Regions from separate parts of the Paenibacillus sp. genome, predicted to be linked through region 2. Evidence: riboswitches for the same ligand, from Rfam matches in the RefSeq annotation. Region 2 holds a riboswitch; each other region holds the start of a gene.
The links. A riboswitch is a leader RNA that binds a small molecule or an ion and turns the genes downstream of it on or off. The one in region 2 is predicted to bind cyclic di-GMP.

Region 1: it holds a riboswitch for cyclic di-GMP, as region 2 does, so the genes downstream of both, VE009_RS18240 (PAS domain S-box protein) here and VE009_RS14490 (putative bifunctional diguanylate cyclase/phosphodiesterase) in region 2, are expected to answer to the same signal.
Region 3: it holds a riboswitch for cyclic di-GMP, as region 2 does, so the genes downstream of both, VE009_RS15780 (hypothetical protein) here and VE009_RS14490 (putative bifunctional diguanylate cyclase/phosphodiesterase) in region 2, are expected to answer to the same signal.

What each region holds. Positions count from the first base shown of each region.
Region 1 is NZ_DASQNA010000033.1:159,960-166,426, forward strand. It holds gene VE009_RS18235 (VWA domain-containing protein) at 1-1,764, shown strand, start outside; cyclic di-GMP riboswitch class I at 1,955-2,044, shown strand; gene VE009_RS18240 (PAS domain S-box protein) at 2,112-5,660, shown strand; gene VE009_RS18245 (assimilatory sulfite reductase (NADPH) flavoprotein subunit) at 5,979-6,467, shown strand, end outside.
Region 2 is NZ_DASQNA010000027.1:31,403-37,869, forward strand. It holds gene rhaB (rhamnulokinase) at 1-107, shown strand, start outside; gene VE009_RS14475 (DeoR/GlpR family DNA-binding transcription regulator) at 170-934, shown strand; gene VE009_RS14480 (hypothetical protein) at 1,115-2,836, shown strand; gene VE009_RS14485 (DUF2254 family protein) at 2,983-4,146, opposite strand; cyclic di-GMP riboswitch class I at 4,625-4,712, shown strand; gene VE009_RS14490 (putative bifunctional diguanylate cyclase/phosphodiesterase) at 4,793-6,467, shown strand, end outside.
Region 3 is NZ_DASQNA010000030.1:180,958-187,424, reverse strand. It holds gene VE009_RS15800 (Gfo/Idh/MocA family oxidoreductase) at 1-191, opposite strand, end outside; gene VE009_RS15795 (ThuA domain-containing protein) at 188-913, opposite strand; gene VE009_RS15790 (AraC family transcriptional regulator) at 1,091-2,035, shown strand; gene VE009_RS15785 (HD-GYP domain-containing protein) at 2,171-3,079, shown strand; cyclic di-GMP riboswitch class I at 3,191-3,275, shown strand; gene VE009_RS15780 (hypothetical protein) at 3,318-3,614, shown strand; gene VE009_RS15775 (Gfo/Idh/MocA family oxidoreductase) at 3,652-4,734, opposite strand; gene VE009_RS15770 (hypothetical protein) at 4,917-5,165, opposite strand; gene VE009_RS15765 (nucleoside hydrolase) at 5,483-6,424, shown strand; gene VE009_RS15760 (sugar ABC transporter permease) at 6,437-6,467, shown strand, end outside.

The DNA of each region.
Region 1 (6,467 bases), on a different contig from region 2:
CTCGTCATGATCGGCGGCGAACAAAGCTATGGGCTAGGCGGCTATTTCCAGACCCCGATCGAACGCGCGCTCCCGGTATACATGGATTTGCGGGGCAAACGGGAGATGCCGTCGCTTGCGCTTATGCTCGTCATCGACAAATCCGGCAGCATGTCGGACGGCAAGCTCGAGCTGGCGCAGGAAGCGGCGGCGCGCACCGCGGAGCTGCTGCGCGAGCGCGACACGATCGGGGTGCTCGCGTTCGACTCCGCCCCGTGGTGGGTCGTCGAGCCGCAGCCGCTGACGGAGAAGGACGACGTCATCGAACGGATCGGTTCGATCGCGGCGGACGGCGGCACGGACATTTACCCCGCGGTGGCGGAAGCGTTCGCGAAGGCGAAGGACATCGACGCGCAGCGCAAACATATCATTTTGCTTACGGACGGCCAGTCGGCGTCGAACCAGAGCTACGAGGCGCTGGCGGAGCAAATGGTCGAGGCCGGCGTCACGCTCTCGACGGTGGCGATCGGCAACGACGCGGACCAGCGGCTGCTCGAGCGGCTCGCAGGGCTGGCGCAAGGTCGGTATTATTTTACGAACGATCAATCGACCGTTCCGGCCATCTTCAGCCGCGAGGCGGTGCTGATCTCGCGAACGTATGTCGTCGACCGCCCGTTCGTCCCCGCCGCCGCGCAGGCGCCGGATTGGCAGCCGCTGTTCGCGGGCGGCCTTCCCGAGGTGCGGGCGTACGTCGCGACGACGCCGAAGGAGACGGCGGAAGTGGCGCTCGCAAGCCCCGAGCCGGACCCGCTGCTCGCGCGTTGGCAATTCGGCGCGGGCAAGGCCGTCGCATGGACGAGCGACGCCGCCGGGAAATGGGCGCCCGATTGGGTGAGCTGGGATCGGTTCCCCGAGACGTTCGCCGGCATCGTCAAGTGGACGTTCCCGGCGTTCGGCGCGGCCCCGATGGAGGTCGAAACGAAAATTTCCGGGAACGAAGCGGACATTCGCGTCCGCGTCGGCGACGCCGATCGCGCGGAGTTTGGAAATTTAGTCGCGACGGTGACGGACGAAGCGATGAACGTACGCCAGGTGGAGCTGGAGCCGACGGCCCCGGGCGAGTACGCCGGTCGAGCGGAGCTGCTGCAGCCGGGCGCGTACTTGGCGCGGATCGAGCGATCCGGCGGCGGGACGGAGGAGGGACCGACGTCCGCGGCGGCGGTCGCCGGCTTCGTCGTCCCGTATTCGCCGGAATACCGCATCGGCGGCCGAGACGGCACCGAGGCGCTCGTACAAATCGCAGAGCTGACCGGCGGGCGGGTGCTCGATTTCGAGCGGCCGGAGGACGCGTTCGCGGCTCCGACAGAGCCGAAGCTTCGCGTCGCCGGTCTACATCGCGAGCTGCTTGCCGCAGCGCTCCTCCTGTGGGTCGCGGATATCGCGCTCCGGCGGCTGCAGCTCACGCGGACCGCGCTGCGCCGCTTCATGCCGCGGCGGAGCGCGCGCGGCGAAGCGGTCCCGCCGACGGAACAGCCCGGGGCCGCGACGGCGGCGGAGCGGCTGCGGCGCAAATTGTCGGCGGAGCGCGCCGCCCGCCCAGAGCAGCCTTCGCGGGCCGCGCATCCGTCGGCGCCCGCATCGCCGAAGGCGCAAGCGCCCGCGCACCCTGCTCCCGCGCCGCCGCCCGCACCCCCCGCGCCAGCCGCCGATCCGTCGAGTCCGGAAGCCGGGACAGATCGGATGAGCCGGCTGCTCGAGGCGAAGCGGCGCCGCGGGAGATTATAAGACAAGACCGAATCCCGGCGACCTCGCCGGGTATTTTATTTTTTATAAAAATTAAAGCGCTTTAATTCAAATTGTCGAACGTTGACGATTCTGATAAGCTTGGAAAACCTCGCTAGCCGGCGTTCGACGAGAGTGTTCGTCAGCGGAATCGACAGAAATCGGGAAAAGCAAAAAACGTCAAATGGATTCGTTGGTTTCAGGGCAAACTTGTCGAAAGACAAGGACGCAAAGCTATGGGGCTGCAGCGCGTCAACGCGACACGTAACGCCAAGCCGCCGCGATGGAGGAACGCGATCCGACGGCGGCCGAAATGAGGAGCAGCCGTATTTGATGTGGAGGTGAGAGGCGTGTCCCCAAACGAAGAGCTGTTGCAGAACGTTTTTCGGGGTATCGCCGACCCGATTGCCGTCGTTGCCGTCGAAGACGGCGGGGATTGCCGCTTGGTCGCTTGCAATCCGGCTTCGACCGAGGTCGGATTTTTCAAAGAAGAAGATATCGGCCGGCGGATCGCCGACATGTTCCCGCCGGAACTTGCCGACGAGCTTATTCACTCGTATCGCGAGTCGGTTCGAAGCCGCAAGCCGATGACGTATCAGCGGGAAGTTTCGACGCCGAAAGGGAGCATGCAATACGAAATTACTTATCATCCTTTGGTGAAGGATGACGGATCCGCGATGATCATTATTACCGTCAAAGATATCACCGAACGGGTTAAGCAGGAAAACGTCATTGAGAGCCATCGCCGCTTCATGGAATCGTTCATGGACAACATGAGCGACGCGGTGTTGATCACGGATCCCGAATCGAACATTCTTCACGTGAACGAAGGCTTCGTCCGCATGTTCGGCTGGTCGAAGGAGGAGCTGATTGAGCGCAATGTCTTTCGCATCCCGTTCGTTCCGGAACCCGAGCGTTCCGATTCCGCCGAATTGCTCGCCAAGGCTTGTTCGGGCCGGCCGACCGCCAATTTCGTCACCAAGAGACTTCGCCGCGACGGAACGGAGGTCGATGTATCGCTGTCGCTGTTCGCCGTGCCGGATGCGGAAGGGCGGCTGATCGCGTTCGGGGGCATATACCGGGACATCGCCGAGCAAATGGAGCGGGAGCGGCAGCTTGCGATCGACGAGCAGCGGTATAAGTCATTGTACGACCGCAACCCCGACGCCGTCTTCGAAATCGACCCGGAAGGCAAATTCGTCGGCGTCAACCCGCAAGGGGGCAACATCGCCGGGATGGATCCGAAGGAGCTCGTCGGCATCGAATTCGCTCGCCTCGTGCATCCCGAAGATTTGCCGGTCGCGGTCGAGCAGTTTCATAGGGTCATGAACGGGGATGTCGGCGATTTTCAAATCCGCGTGCTTCGCATCTCGGACCAATCCGTCGCGTTTATGAAAATAACGACGATGCCGATCTACGTGAACGGGGAAATCGTCGGCATGTATGGCATCGCGAAAGATATTACGGACAAGGTGCGCGCGGAGAAGGAGCTCGAAGTGAGCGAGCAGCGGTACCGATCGTTGTTCGAAAGGAACCCGGACGCCGTCTTTTCCTTCGATCCGGAAGGCAAAATCTTGACGTATAACAAACGCACAACGGAAATCTCCGGTTATACGAAGGAAGAACTGCTCGGACGTTCCATCCTGCCGTTTTGCCATCCGGACGACGTGAACTTGGTGCTGTCCATGCTGGAGCGCGTCTACCGAGGGGAAAGCGTCAATTACGAGGTCCGCATTTGGCATAAGCTGCGGAACGATTATTTCATTATGAACGTAACGAACTTGCCGGTCGTCGTCGACGGCGGCATCGTGGGCGTATTCGCGATCGCGAAAGACGTCACGCCGCTGCGGCAGGCGGAGCGGGAGCTGCAGGAGAGCGAGCAGCGATATAAATCGTTGTTCGACCATAACCCGGACGGCGTATATTCGCTCGATTTGGAAGGACATTTTCTCAGCTTTAACGAAACGATCCAAGAAATGCTGGGTTATTCGGAAGCGGAGATTGCGGGCCGTTCGTTCGCGCCGTTCGTGCATCCAGACGATTTAGCGCATGTTTGGGAACATTTCCAGGCTGCCGCCAGAGGAGAGTACCGCCAGTACGAGCTGCGGTGCATCCCCAAGCACAAAACGACCTATATGACCTTATCCGTAAAAAATTTGCCGATTTACATTAACGGCGAAATTCGAGGCGTGTTCGGCATCGCCAAAGATATTACGGAATTTAAGCAAACGCAGCAGGAGTTGATCGACAGCGAAGCGCGTCACAGGAAGCTGGTCGAGCTGTCTCCGGACCCGATCATCGTGCATCGCGACGGCAAGCTGCTGTTTTGGAACCGGGCGGCGATCGAGGTGTTCGGCGCGGGGGCCGGCGGCAAGCACGACGACGTGACGATTGCGCATTTTGTCGCTCCCGAAGATCTGGAGCGCGCCAGGGGATTCGAACGGCAGATTCATGAGGCCGGAGACTCCAAAGAACCGCAGGAATTCGTGCTTAGGCGTCTGGACGGCTCCACGTTCCATGCGGAGCTGATCGGCACACGCTTGGACTATAACGGCGAGCCTGCGACGCTCTTGATCGTGCGGGATATCACCAAACGGAAAAAGAGCGAACAGCTGATCGAATATATGGCGTACCACGACGCGTTGACGGGACTTCCGAACCGGGTGCGGTTCCGCCAATTGGTCGAAGAGAGGTTGAAGGAGCCGAACGGAGCGATGTTTTTCATCGATTTGGACCGGTTCAAATGGATCAACGATACGCTCGGCCATCGCATCGGCGATCATTTGTTGAACGAGGTGAGCCGGCGATTGAAGGTTTGCGCCTGCGGCATCGTCTCGAGGCAGGGCGGCGACGAATTTACGGCCTATTTGCCGGGCTCGGATCGCGCGCAGGCGGAGGCGAAGGCGCTGGAGTTGATCCGGAAGCTGTCGGAGCCGTATTTGATCGAAGGGCACGAGCTGTTCGTTACGCCGAGCGTCGGCATCAGCTTGTTTCCGGGGGACAGCGCTGACGTCGAATCGCTTATTCAGCATGCGGACGCGGCTTTGTACGAAGCCAAGGAAAGCGGGGGGAACGCTTACTCGTTCTTCAGCGAGGAAACCGATCGCGCCAATAGTATCAAAATGAACCTTAGCAAAGAACTGCGCAAAGCGATTGCGCTGGACGAGCTGTATCTCGTCTATCAGCCGAAATACGATCTGCAGGAGGGGCGCATCGTCGGCGCCGAGGCGCTCGTTCGGTGGAACCATCCGGAGCGGGGCATCGTGCCGCCGGACCAGTTCATTCCTTTCGCGGAAGAGACGGGGCTCATTTTACCGATCGGCGAATGGGTGCTTCGCACCGCCTGCCGCCAGACGAAACAGTGGCACGACGAGGGGCACCGCTTCAACATTTCGGTAAACTTGTCCGTCAAACAATTTTTACAAAACAATTTCGTCGAACAGATCAAAAAAACGTTGGACGAAACCGGGCTGCCGCCGTCATGCTTGAACCTCGAAATCACGGAAAGCGTTCCGATGCTCGATTTGGAGTCCTCCATCGTGAAGCTGAAGCGCGTCAAGGAGCTGGGCGTCACGATTTCGTTGGACGATTTCGGCACGGGGTATTCGTCCTTGAATTATTTGCGCCTGCTGCCGTTCGATTTCCTGAAGATCGACAAGTCGTTCATTCAAAACATGCACCAAGACGCATTCCATGCTTCGATCGTCCAATCGGTCATTACGATCGTTCATCACCTGGGAAGAAGGGTCGTGGCCGAGGGGGTCGAGACGAAGGTGCATCTTCACATGCTCGAGCAATCGGATTGCGACGAGGCGCAGGGATATTATTTGAGCCGGCCGATCGAGGCGAAAGCGTTCGAACGGCTGCTCGAGCAAGCGACGGTCCGGCGGGGAGGTTGACCTTCCGGCGAAGCGGCGCGGCAAAAGCCGGGTCGCGTTTGACTCCGAAAACGGATGAGTGCGGCGGCCGGGACCATGCGCGAACCGGGCCGCCGTTTTCGTATGCATCGCTCTCCGTCGTCGGCCGCGGATAACTCCGACCGAATTGAGCCAACCTTTCCTTGTACATACCGTACTGCTTTATTAGTAATATTGATAGTTCCTATAAAGTCCTTTTCATTGCATGCTGCCGCTACCTATGATAGGTTCAATAGAGGAAAAAATTAATGGAATCAAATTACTCGGAATTACAGACGAAAAGTGGCGAGGTGTGTTCGGTTGGTACTTCAAGTTACGAATAGTCCATTTACTCAGGAGCAGGTCGAGCTCCTGAATCGATTGCTGCCCACGCTGACGGAAGCGCAGCGGAATTGGCTCGGCGGATATTTGGCCGCGCTTCAAGGCGCGGGAGCTCCTGCCGCGGCTGGCGCTCCGGCGGCTGCGGCGCCGGCGGCGATCGCCCCGGCCGTTCCCAAAGAAGTGACGATCCTGTTCGGCTCGCAAACCGGCAACAGCCAAGGACTCGCCAAGAAGACGGCCGCGAAGCTGAAGGAACAAGGCTTCGAGGTGACGCTCTCGTCCATGGGCGACTTCAAGACGGGCGATTTGAAGAAAATTCAAAACCTGCTCATCGTCGTCAGCACGCAAGGCGAAGGCGATCCGCCGGACAACGCGATCCCGTTCTACGAGTTCCTGCACGGCAAGCGGGCTCCTAAGCTCGAAGGGCTGAACTTCTCCGTGCTCGCGCTCGGCGATACGTCGTACGAG
Region 2 (6,467 bases):
GAATCGTGCGCGACTCGTTCGGCGTGGCGGAGTATGCGCCGGAGGACTTGGATGCGTGGGCGGCCGCGTACGAGCGGTTCGTGCGCGTGACGAAGCTGGAAGCGTAGGTTTCGGGTTTGCGGGAGTGCATCTAGTGCTTACAGAAGAGCAACGAAGGAGGAGGTAAGCCATGCTGGTGGCGGAGCGATTGCAGCGCATCGTCGAGCTTGTGAACGAGCGGAAGAGCATCCGCGTGACCGAGCTGAGCGAATTGTTCGCCGTGACGGAAGAGACGATTCGCCGCGATCTGGATAAGCTGGAGTCGGAGGGGAAACTTGCCCGGACGCACGGCGGCGCGATCAGCTTGGCGGAATCCGATACGGAAGTGCCTTATTACGAGCGGGAGGTCGTTCGCAAGGAGGAGAAGCGGCGCATCGCGGAGGAAGCGGTCAAGCTGATCCGCCCGAAGGACCGCATTCTGCTCGACGCGAGCTCCACCGCTTGGTACATGGCGAAACTCATTCCCGACATACCGCTCACGGTGCTGACGAATTCGATCAAAGTAGCGATCGAGCTGGCCGGCAAGGAGAAGGTCGAGGTCATCTCGACCGGCGGCATCGTGTCGCCGGGGTCGCTCTCCTACGTCGGTCCGCTCGCGGAGCGCTCGCTGGAGTCGTACCACGTCGACCGGCTGTTCCTCTCCTGCAAGGGAGCGCGTCTCGACCGCGGACTGAGCGAGTCGAACGAACTGCAGGCGCTTGTCAAGCGGCGTATGATCGAGGCGGCCGACGAAGTCGTGCTGCTCGCCGACTACTCCAAGTTCGGCGTGCAGGCGTTCACGCATGTCGCCGGCTGGGACCGCGTCGCGCGCGTCGTGACGGACGAGAAAACCGGCCAAGGCGACGTGGCGCGGCTGCGGGAGATGGGCATCGACGTCGTGCAGTTAAAGGGTTAGAGGGTTAATGTTTCGCCTTCGTAACGATATATGAGCTTACCTATTTAGGACCCTAACGTTCTTCCTGCGTTGGGGTCTTCTTGCTGCATAGCCGCAGCGGGACGTACGGGTATTTCGGGCCGAAGGACGGATCGACAATGCGTTCGGGTACGGAGACAATAGAGGAAAGGAGGCGGACGGGTGGTGCTGCAATTGGGGGAGGCTGTTCATCTGCGTTATGCTTCGGTGCGAACCGTCGCGGCCGCGCGGATCATCATCATCTTGATCGCGCTTGCGGCTGTGGCGGTCGGGTGCGAGGAAGCGCCGTCGAATGTCGAGGACGCGGGATGGACGCTGCCCGCCTTCGAGGGCGTCATCGCCGTCAAAGTGACGGACGAACGAACGGGCACGGTGGTCAGGCGCATCGACGATCCGGCTGCCATCGAGCAGCTGCTGGGCGGGCTTCGCCAAGCGGAGCCGTCGGGGATCGACGACCCGGAGATGTCCGGCAGGTTGCTGCGCGTGACCTTGACCGGGGCGGAAGGGGTGCGTACGTTCACGGTGAACGATTTGCGAGAGACGGACGCAGCGCGATACAGCGGGAAGGTGTATATCGAGGGGGAGGACGGCCGGACTCGGGCGTGGACGGTCAAGAGCGCTTGGATCGCGGAGTTGTGCGGCGAATTTCGACCGAACGATCCTCCGCTGCTGTATCTTTCGATAGCGAACGAAAGCGGCAGCGTCTCCGTCTGGGCCAACCGGCGCATCCGCACGGCGTCGGCGCCCATCGCCGTCGAATCGACGCTGCAGGTCGCCGGGTTGACCAAGGACGCTTCGGCGCCGGCGTACCGGATCGAGTGGAGCGACGCGCAGCGGTTCGTTGTTCGATTCGAGGAGCTGGGCGAAGGCGCAGCGGTCCGATTTCGGTTGGACGGTTTGATGACGGCCGATGGGGAAACGTTCGCGAACGCGGACCAGCCCCGCCGCAACGAGGTATTGTTGATCGGCCGGCCGGCGCATAGCCGTGCGCTGTGGTTCGATGAGGCCGGACGCCTCTTCCGGGCCGTTCGGTCGGAGCCGGCCGCGCTGGTGCAGCCGTTCGAGACGGAGGACGGGCCGGCGCTGCTGGCATACCATCTCGACGGAAGCCAGACGGCGATCGACTTGCGCAGCGGGGAGCGCCGCGCCTTCCAAATTGGAGCGTGGCCGGACGCAGCGGAGCCGTTCGGCAACGATTACGGCTCCGACGTGCTGTTCTCCGACCGCATGCACGGGAGCGCGACCTTCGCGGTGCACGGCAACCGCACGCTGTACCGCGTCGAGCCGTTCGGAGGCGAGACGGTCAAGCTGTACGAATCGCCGGTCCCGATTCGCTCGGTCGCATCATCGCCGGACGGGCGTCGCGTCGCGCTGCTCGTGTCGGCAGACGGTGGTTCCGGCGGCGCTCTGACCGCGGAGGCGGATGCGCTCGTGCTGAGCGCGTCCGGCGAGACGCTGCGTCGCATTCCCCGCGTCACGTTCGGCGGGCATAGCGACGGCTTCCTGTTCGTGCTGCCGATGCGATGGGCAAACGACAACACGATCGCCGTACGCCGCTACGACGGGGAGTCGGACGTCGCTTGGATCGACGCGAACAAGGGAACCGTGCGGCTCGAACGCCGTCCTGCGCTGCCCGAAGCCGCAAGGTCGCTGCTGGAGGAAGCCGTCGGCTGGCCGGCCGAAATTATAAAGACGGCGCCGCTGGACGGCGGACAGGTCGCGGTATGGACGCATGAGGGGAGCTGGCTCGTCGATGCCGGGCGGCGGAGGGCTGTTTGGCTTGGGCCGGGCGAGGCGCTGCCGTGGACCGGCGGGACTGCGTTCGTCGTGTGGGAATCCGTGCCGGACGTTCGGACGTACGACATCGGCATGCCGATGCCTTGATCGATGAGGCGGCGAAGCCGGGAAGGAACGATCGTTCCAGCCGGCAAGGGGAGCTCAAAGCCGTTTCGACCGGCGGCACGGCATCGTGCCGCCGGGCTCGCTTTCCTGCGTCCCCGCTCGCCGATTGCTCCGGCCCTCCGAATGGATTATGATGTTTGGCAAATGTGGTCCAATCGTTGTTTTGCGTGCACAATCAAATTTCTATCCAGATCATGCATGATCCTTGGGTCGATGTTCGAATACACATAGTTTCCGATTTTCTGTACCGTCTCTCTTCCTTCTTGAAGTTCTTCCGCGAGATGAGTCAGCGACTCCAACAGAGCATGCATAACGGACACATCATGCGCCCCATACAGTCTGAGTTGGTAAAAGGTCTTATATAAGAAGTCCTCGAACGTAAAGTAAGGAATTTCGAGAATGTATCCCTTCCCTCTCACAATCCAGCAGCTGCCCTTCCATGACCCAAGCTTGGCAAGCAAAATCCCAAGAGCTCTAATGCAGTAGATCGCCGTATTAGGGTCATTAATCCCGGGAGAAATCGCCCGCAAACCCGTTTCTATTATTTTTTCCATAACGAAGGCGATGTCTTGCTCGTTTGACCTTACTGGAGAAACCTTCACTGCGTTCGCTAATTTTTTTTGAAATTCCTCGGATAAAGTAGAGTGCCCGCGAATTTCCATTAAGGGCGCTCTTTTTCGTATGTATTGGCCAACCTTGGGAATAAGGAGAATCTTTAACTCTTTATAGCCTTTTCTTTTTATTGCTCTCTCCAACGCCAAGAAATCCACAAAGTTCAGATATCCCTCCTTCTCCGAATATATAGTCAAACATTCAGCCGCTGGCGTCGAGGAAGTGAGTTCGGATTCCCCGAGGGTACCGACGGTTTTAAACGCATGAATCAATGTAACGGCTTTTTCCGAAACAATTTGAATCAAAGTATTAACCCTAATGAACTTAGACACCTGGTGAATAAAATAAACGAAAAACAGCAGGCAGATCAATGCGAACAAGACAGCGACCGAAGCATCGACGTCTTTCGGAAGCGGCAGGCCTTTTTGTTTTGCCCGCCTGGTTGGTCCTCCCTCCAGAAGGGGGATCGGCGTCCCGGGGGCGGGTGCGTATGCGCTGGAGGATGATGATGGGAAGGAGGTACGCAAAAGAAGGGAGGGGTGGTGACAAAAGAAAGGTAGGAGGTACACATCATGGCGGGGCACAGGCGGGCGCAGGCACGCTGAAGACGGGTTATGGGAAGGGAGTACGCAAAAGAAGGGAGGGGTGGTGACAAAAGAAAGGTAGGGGGTACACATCATGGCGGGGCACAGGCGGGCGCAGGTGCGTTGGCGGCGCGTTATGGGAAGGAGGTACGCAAAAGAAAGGAGGGGTGGTGACAAAAGAAAGGTAGGAGGTACACATCATGGCGGGGCACAGGCGGGCGAGGCGCGCTGGAGACGGGTTATGGGAAGGGAGTACGCAAAAGAGGAGAGGGGTGGTGACAAAAGAAAGGTAGGAGGTACACATCATGGCGGGGCACAGGCAGGCGCAGGTGCGCTGGCGGCGGGTTATGGGAAGGAGGTACGCAAAAGAAAGAGGGGATGGTTACAAAAGAAGGGTAGGAGGTACACATCATGGCGGGGCACAGGCGGGCGCAGGCGGTTGCAGGCGCGTTGTCGCGGATGATGGGAAGGGAGTACGAGTACGCAAACAATTACAAAAATTGGCGCGTGTCGAATCGTGTTGATATATGTTGAAAATTGGCTGAATCGCATCTATAATGAGGGCACTGCACTATAGACGAAACGGCAAACCTTGCGAAAGCAAGCGGCGCAAAGCTATGGGCCTACGGAAACCGAGTTTCTACGGCCGCCAAGCTCCCGAACGGTAGATGCGAGCGGCACTCCCATCCTCCTTTTTGCGCCTGCGTGTTCACCGACAACGTGCGAAAGAGGAGGTTCTACCATGAACACGCAAAATTCCGGGGACTTTACTTCGTACCTGGCCGGCAAATATAGATCGCTGCGCAATGAGCTCCGCCATTACCCTGGCGCGTTGTTCTCCTACGTGGAAAAAGACGGACGTCACGTGTATACGCGGGCCGACGGCGGCATGATCCACGATGCGAACCTGCGTCCGGAAGATATTATAGGAAAAGACGCCGCATTTTTGGAAGCGTTACCATATAATCGGGAGCGATTCGCTTCGGCCTGGGCGGGGGCGAGGACGGAGTACGAAGCCGAAGTCGAGGGACGCTGGGTCTGGACGTCGCTGCGGCCGATCGAGCGGGGCGGCGCCGTCGTCGAAGTCGTCGGGTACGCGGCCGACGTGACGAAGCGGAAAACGGTGGAGCGGGAGCTCGCCGTCAGCGAAACGAAATACCGTATCATCGCGGAGAACGCGACGGACCTGATTAAAATTTTCGGAGGCGATGGGACGATCGTTTACGCCTCCCCTTCGCATCTGACGGTCTTGGGCTATGCTCCCGAAGAGGTGGAGGGCACGAACGGATTGACATTCGCTCACCCCGACTACGTGGGTGTCATCATCGATACGATCCGCAAGCTGAACGAAGAGCGCCGGTCGATTACCGTGCAGCTTCGTTTCGTGCACAAGAACGGCTCCGCCGTTTGGCTGGAGAGCAAACTGACGCCGGTGATCGAACGGGGAACGGTCGTGTCCATCATCGCCGTTTCGCGGGATATCACCGAACGGGTGCGCTTGGAAGAGCGGATGCGGGCGATGGCGTACGAGGATCCGATTACGGGTCTCGGCAATCGCCGCCGCTTCGAGGAGCGGCTCCCGACGCTGCTGAGCGAACAGATAGGCCGGCGGACGGCGCTGTACTTTTTCGACATGGACCGATTCAAAATCGTGAACGATTCGCTCGGTCACGACGTCGGCGACTTGCTGCTGAAGCAAGTGGCGAATCGAATCAAAGCGATGTTCGACGGGACGGAACATCTCGGGTTCCGCATGGGCGGCGACGAATTCGCCGTCGCCGCGCTCGGCATCGCGGATCGAGATGATGCCGCCGCCCGCGCCGCGGCGATCATGAACGCGTTCCGGGTTCCGTTCACGATCGGCGGCATGGAAATCAACGTCACGACGAGCATCGGGGTAGCGGTATATCCAGACGACGCGCAGGATCTGCAAACGCTCGTAAGAGCGGCCGACCAAGCGATGTACTGCGCGAAGGAGCAGGGGAAGAACACGTACGTCTTCTACAAGAATCGCGTCGCCGAGGACCGGAGGACGGGGCTGCAGGCGGAGAACGAGCTCCGGAAGGCGCTTAGAGCGCGGGAGCTGTATTTGGAATATCAACCGCGCATCGACATGCGCACCGGCCGTCTCGTCGGCGTCGAAGCGCTCCTCCGCTGGCGCCATCCGGAGAAAGGCGTCGTGCCGCCGTCCGATTTCATTCCGCTGGCGGAGGAGAGCGGCCTGATCGTGCCGATCGGGGAATGGGTGCTGAAGGAGGCGTGCGCGCAAAACCGGCGCTGGCAAACGGACGGCTTCCCGCCGATCGTCGTCTCCGTCAACTTGTCTCCGAAGCAATTCGCGTCCGCGGGGCTCGTCGAGACGGTCGAACAGGCGCTGCGCAGCTCCGGGCTGGAAGCGAAGTGGCTGGAGCTGGAAA
Region 3 (6,467 bases), on a different contig from region 2:
TCGGCGAGCAGCTCGCGGTAATCGTCGTACACCTTCGCGCCGGGGAACTCGTTCGCCGCAGCGATCGCGGACGGCCGGTACGCGTCGCAGAAGGCGACGAGCTCGACGTCCGGATGCGCCAGCCAGCCGGGCAGATGAGCCGCCTTGAAGATGCCGCCCGTGCCGACGACGCCGACTTTCAGCCGGCTCATGCCTTCTCCGAGATCGGCTCGAGCGGCTTCGCGTTGCCGTACGTCGGATACGCCCGATCGACCGGCGCCGCCCACTTCACGGCGTTGGAGATGACCTTGCGCACGTTCGCGTCATAATACGTCGGATACGTTTCGTGCCCCGGACGGAAGTAGAACACCTTGCCGTTGCCGCGCGTGTAGCAGCAGCCGCTGCGGAACACTTCGCCGCCCTCGAACCAGCTGACGAACACGAGCTCGTCCGGCGCCGGGATGTCGAAATGCTCGCCGTACATCTCTTCCTTCGGCAGCTCGAAATATTCGCCGAGCCCGGCCGCGATCGGATGCGCCGGGTTGACGACCCATACGCGCTCTTTGTCGTCCGCTTCCCGCCATTTCAGGTCGCAGGAGGTGCCCATCAGCTTTTTGAAAATTTTCGAGAAATGACCCGAGTGCAGCACGATCAGCCCCATGCCCTTCAGCACGCGCTGATGCACCTTCGCGACGATCTCGTCCTTCACTTCGTTGTGCGCCACATGGCCCCACCAGATCAGGACATCCGTCTTCTCCAGCACGGCGTCGGTAAGGCCGTGCTCCTCGTCGTCGAGCGTCGCGAACGTCACCTCGGCGTCGACGTCCAGCCCTTCCGCGATCGCGGCATGAATCCCTTTCGGATAAATCGCGGCGACGGTCTCGTTTTTCTTCTCGTGCCGGTGCTCGTTCCAAATCGTTACGTTCAAAGCCATGGTTATGTACGCTCCTTCTAGAGTCTATGTTGAGATTATTATAAGAAAAGAACCCGTCCCGGCGCGATGGCAAATTCGATGCAATCTTTACGGTATTCTGTCACGCCGGGTAAAATATGATGCGCATGTGGTAGAATGGATGTACGAAATCCTGTGTTTCAGCGAGGAGTTCTCTTTATGTATCCCGATATGCGTTACGAGCAAGTCGTCTATCAAGACCCGTTCCTGGCGATTCGCATTTGGCAAATCGATACGGCCTTCGACAGCGGCGGAGACGTCCAAACCCGCATTGAGCAGGACTGGCAAAGCCAGCGCTTCTCCTTGTGGCATTACCATAAAGAAGTCGAGTTTCTTCATATTTTGCACGGGGGGATGACCGCCTTCTGCAAGCAGGACCGATTCGTCCTCGGCGAAGGCGATGTCGCCGTCTTCGGCTCCTCGGAGCCGCACACGACGATCCAAACGACGGACGGACAGCTCAGCTACATCGTCTTCCAAATCGATCTCCGCAAATATTGGGACGAAAGCACGCTAAAGAGCATGCAGCATTTCTCGGAAGTCATTCGTCCGCTGAGCTCGCTTAATTACGTGTATGCCGAGCATCCGGACGTCCGCGAACGGACGGGCGCGCTCATTCGCGACATTTACCGGGAAATGAACGAGAAGAGAAGCGGCTACGAATTGGCCGTCTCCTCCCGCATCAAAGAAATGCTGCTCCTGCTGCTCCGTCACGACACGAACAAGCACTTAAACTATCTCGACAACGGCTTGTTCGAGCGGCTCCAGCCCGCGGTCGATTACATCGAGTCGCATCTCGGCGAGAAGCTGTCCGTCTCGGAGCTGAGCGCCCGGTTGAACATGAGTTATACTCACTTCATCAAGTTGTTTAAAAAGGCGGTCGGCATGTCGTTCAGCGACTTCGTCTTGTACAAGCGCATCAAGAAAGCCGAGCAGCTGCTGCTCACCGGCAACGCCAGCATCGCCGAAGTGGCCGAATCGGTCGGCATGACGAACCTCGGCCATTTTTACGACGTGTTCCGCCGATTGAACGGCTGCTCGCCGAAGCAGTTCAAGGACAGGCTGCGGGAACCGTATCCGGTGACCGCGGGGAACGGCTCGTAACAGAATGCGTCCGTCCCGTCAGCTCGAGATTGCCGCAAAATTGTATAAAACTCGACAAATTTCAACATAATTCTCCATATCCGAAGCGCGAGTGATATACTGAATGCAATCGAACCTGGGGGAGAGATCTGGAAGATGAGGGTCAGAGTCCATCGAAAAGGCGAATACATCGAGTCCGTACCCATGAAAGGTCAGCTCTTCTCCTTGATCACGACCGGCGACGGCACGGAAATCATTCATCATAAGCTGGAAGACGGCGTCAGCTCTTACCTCGCTCCCGAAGAAGGCTGGGAAGCGCTCGAATATATTTATATTTTATCCGGACAATTGATTTGGAAACGCCCGGAAGGGGACGTCGTCCTGAGCCCGGGCGATTCCGTTACCGCGCATATGATTACCGAGATGGCGATGTTCGTCGCCGTCGGGGAAACCGAAATCTTATACGTCGTCTCCCGGCCTTATTTTCATAATTACAGCGGATCCATTCAAAAATTGTTCGACCTCGCCGTGAAAATCGAAGAGAAAGACGGGTACACCTCCGACCACTGCAACCGGATCAAAAAGTTGGCTACCCTCGTAGGAGAGAGAATGGGGCTTTCCCCTTACGAAATCTACGTTTTGAACTTGGCGGGCTTCCTGCATGACGTCGGCAAAACGCAAATCCCGGAGCACATTCTCAACAAACCGTCCAAACTGACCGACGAAGAGTTCGAGCAGATGAAGCTGCATACGGTATACGGACGGCGGCTGCTGGAAGAAACGGGCATGCCCGATTTGAAAATCGTCGGGGAAGTGGTGGAACAGCATCATGAACGCTACGACGGCAAAGGATATCCTCGCGGTCTGCAGGGCAATCAAATTTCCAAGCTGGCCGCCATCATCACCGTCGTAGATTCCTACGACGCCATGACCGTGGATCGCGTGTATCAGAAAGGGCGCCCGCAGGAAGAAGCGATGCAGGAAATCGAGAGATGCAGCGGAACGATGTATCACCCCGAAATCGTTCGAGCGTTCCTCTCGATCGCCGGCGAAACGAAACTGTGACGTCGCGGCCGCGAATATACCAACTTTCTCATTGACAGGCATGTCGAAAGTTGATATATTTTCATCACTAAGCATCTTCTTAAAATATTAACGCTAGGAAGCAAAGCACTTCTTGATAAAAGGCAAACTTGTCGAAAGACAAGGACGCAAAACTAGAGGGCCTTCTCGTTACAGCGAATGGCAGCCAGTTACCGAATGGAGCGCTTTTTTTATTTTGAGCGCAACGAGGTGAATTGGGATGACAACGAAACGCACGCTGCTGATCGGCGGAGCGATTCTCGCTTGCCAACTGGCCTTCGCAGGCATGGCGAGCGCCGCTACGTACGACTCTTCTTCCGACAAACATTTGAATGTGAACGTCCCTTTGGTATCGGCACCGAAATTAGGTACTGGCGCTCTCACGTTCCAACTGCAACAATCCATTTATAGCAATGTAATCAACCCGACCGGCGTAGATTACGAGTACTACTATATCTGGCTTTCCGTGAACGGCGACCCTGTGTTGGCCGTCGATCCTTACAAAGTAGGTTTTTAAGGAAAAAAGCGGCCCGCGTGAAGCGGAGCCGCTTTTTTTATTCGAAATATACCGCCTTGCCCGTTCTCGAAGATTCGTATACCGCTTCAAGAATTTCGGATACGACACAGGCCTGTTCCGGCGTCACGACCGGATCGGTGTCGTTCTCGATCGCCGCAAGCCACAGCTTCATTTCGAGATCGGCCGGATCTTCTTTGCTGCCGTCGTAGAAGTCTACGCCTCGGGCGTCGAGCTCGATGCGATTCGTGAACAGCTTGCCGTACTTCTCCCCGTTGATGCGCAGCCCGTCGTCCATATCCGCGCCGCCTTCCGTGCCGCACAGCGTCGTCTTCGCTTCGCCGGTGCGCACCAGGTTGATCGCCCAGCTCGATTCCAGCATGATCGTCGCGCCGTTCTGCATCGTGATCATCGCCATCGCGGAATCTTCCACGGTGAATTTCTTCGGATCCCAAGAACCCCATGCGTTGGCGGCGCCTTCCCGCTGCGACAGCTTATGGAACGCGGTCCCGAGCACCGCCTTCGGCTTATAGTTGTTCATCATCCAGAGCGTCAAATCGAGCGCATGGGTGCCGATATCGATGAGCGGCCCTCCGCCCTGCTTCTCCTCGTCCAAGAACACGCCCCACGTCGGCACGGCGCGGCGGCGGATCGCGTGCGCTTTGGCGTAATAAATATCGCCCAGCTCGCCGGCGTCGCACACCCGCTTCAAGTATTGCGAGTCGGCGCGGAACCGGTTTTGGTAGCCGATCGTCAGCTTCTTGCCCGTCCGCTTCGCCGCTTCGACCATTCGGCGCGCGTCGGCCGCCGTCTTCGCCATCGGCTTCTCGCACATGACATGCTTGCCCGCTTCGAGCGCGGCGATGGAGATGTCGGCATGCGAATCGTTCGGCGTGCACACGTGCACGATGTCGAGCGTTGCGTCGGAGAGCAGCTCCTTATAATCCGTATACACCTTGGCTTCCGGCGCGCCGAATTTCTCGGCGGCTTCCCGCGCGCGCTGCTCGTCGATATCGCAGAAGGCGACCATCGCGGCGTTCGGCTGGTTTTTCAGCGCCGGCATATGCTTGCCGTTCGCGATGCCGCCGCAGCCGATGATTCCGATGCGGTATGTTTTAGACATGTCGTTCCCTCCCTATAATAAATCCCACATCATTATAAGGAACGAGCCCGACGTGTTTCGATGACAAATGCGGTGCATTTTTTACGGTATTCTACCTTTGTGGCGGCAGCGGCGCCGTTCATTTCGGCCGCTGGCTCCTAGGAACGCTTTATCGAAAAACATATTGTCCAATTGCGATTCCGTCAAAGATCCTGCAATGGAGGCGAGCGACTCTCATAAACCGTCGTCCCGGAATCGATATAGATGACATCGCCCTCATTGACGAGCGAAGCGGCGGCGATCTGATCCTTCTTCTCCACGTTCAACAGCGCTTTGGTTTGAATCGGCGTTTCGTACGCCTCTTCTTTCATGCGCTCCGCCGCCCCGCGACGCTCCTGCTCTCGAATTTCCTCGGATAATCGGATATGAATGATTTCCATGTACTTCGTCAACGAGGACAGCTCCCTTCCCGCATTGGTCTCAAGGGTCTGCCCTCGATTATCGATTGACCGAAGTCACATAACATAACACATCAACCTCCAACCTCTGCGAAAACCTGCTTTTTTTCACTCAAATACCTGACACAACCACGGAATGTTAGGGTCTACCCCTCCTAAAAAACCTAAATTACCGTTGACAAAGCGATGCGACCCCCTTATATTGTAAATCAACATACATTTTCATGTAACTTTATATCACTTTTATGTAAATTGATTTACATTCATTCTGGGAGATCGAGCTCCGCATGAAAACGGGAATGGAGTTATGTATGAACGTAAAAATGGTTTTGGATGTAGACACGGGGATTGACGACGCATTAGCGATCGCCTATGCGTTGGCTTCCCCCGAAATCGAGCTGCTCGGGATCACCGTCTCCTATGGAATGGCCCCGGTACACTGCACCTTTCGCAATACCAAGTTTATTGTCGATTTATTTCGAGGCAATACGCCGGTCTATATGGGCGCGGACCGACCGCTTCAACGCTCGCCGCAATATTTCGCCGATTTCCATGGGCAAGATGGTTTAGGAGACACGCTGGGCGGCGCGGCGGCCGCCGACGTTTCTCCGGAGAGCGCAGTGGATTTTATAATCCGACAAGCCCGCCTGCATAAGCGGAATCTTACGCTCGTTACGACGGGGCCGCTCACCAATCTCGCCCAGGCGATTGCGAAAGATCCTGCGATCATCGGAATGATCGGCAACGTCGTCATCATGGGCGGTGCCGTTCTTTCCCCCGGAAACGTGAGCAAGTTTGCGGAAGCGAATATGTACGTCGACCCGGAAGCCGCCGATCTGGTGTTCGCATCCGCGCTTCCCATTACGTTGGTCAGCCTCGACGTGACCCGAAAAGCATTGCTGACCGAAGAAGATTTGCTGAGATGGAGAAACATCGGGACGAAAGCAAGCACGTTGTTCGGAGAATTCACGGATTTCTACATAAAGTCATACAAAAGATTTCATCCCTACATGAACGGCTGCGCTCTCCACGATCCACTTGCGGTAGGCGTCGCCAAAGCTCCCTCGTTGGTCGGCACCGTGCCGATGTTTCTCAAAGTGGATTTGGAACCGGATGCGTTGGGTCGAACGACGGAGGATCTCTCTCGGACGAGCCCGGCGGAGCCGACGGCCCGAATATGCGTGCAGGTCGACGCGGAACGGTTCAGGAACGATTTTTTTCGGTGGATCGAGAAATTATTGGAGATCGGATAGGAGTTGAAGCAAGTGAGACAAACGGCAGTCAAGCAGCGGCATA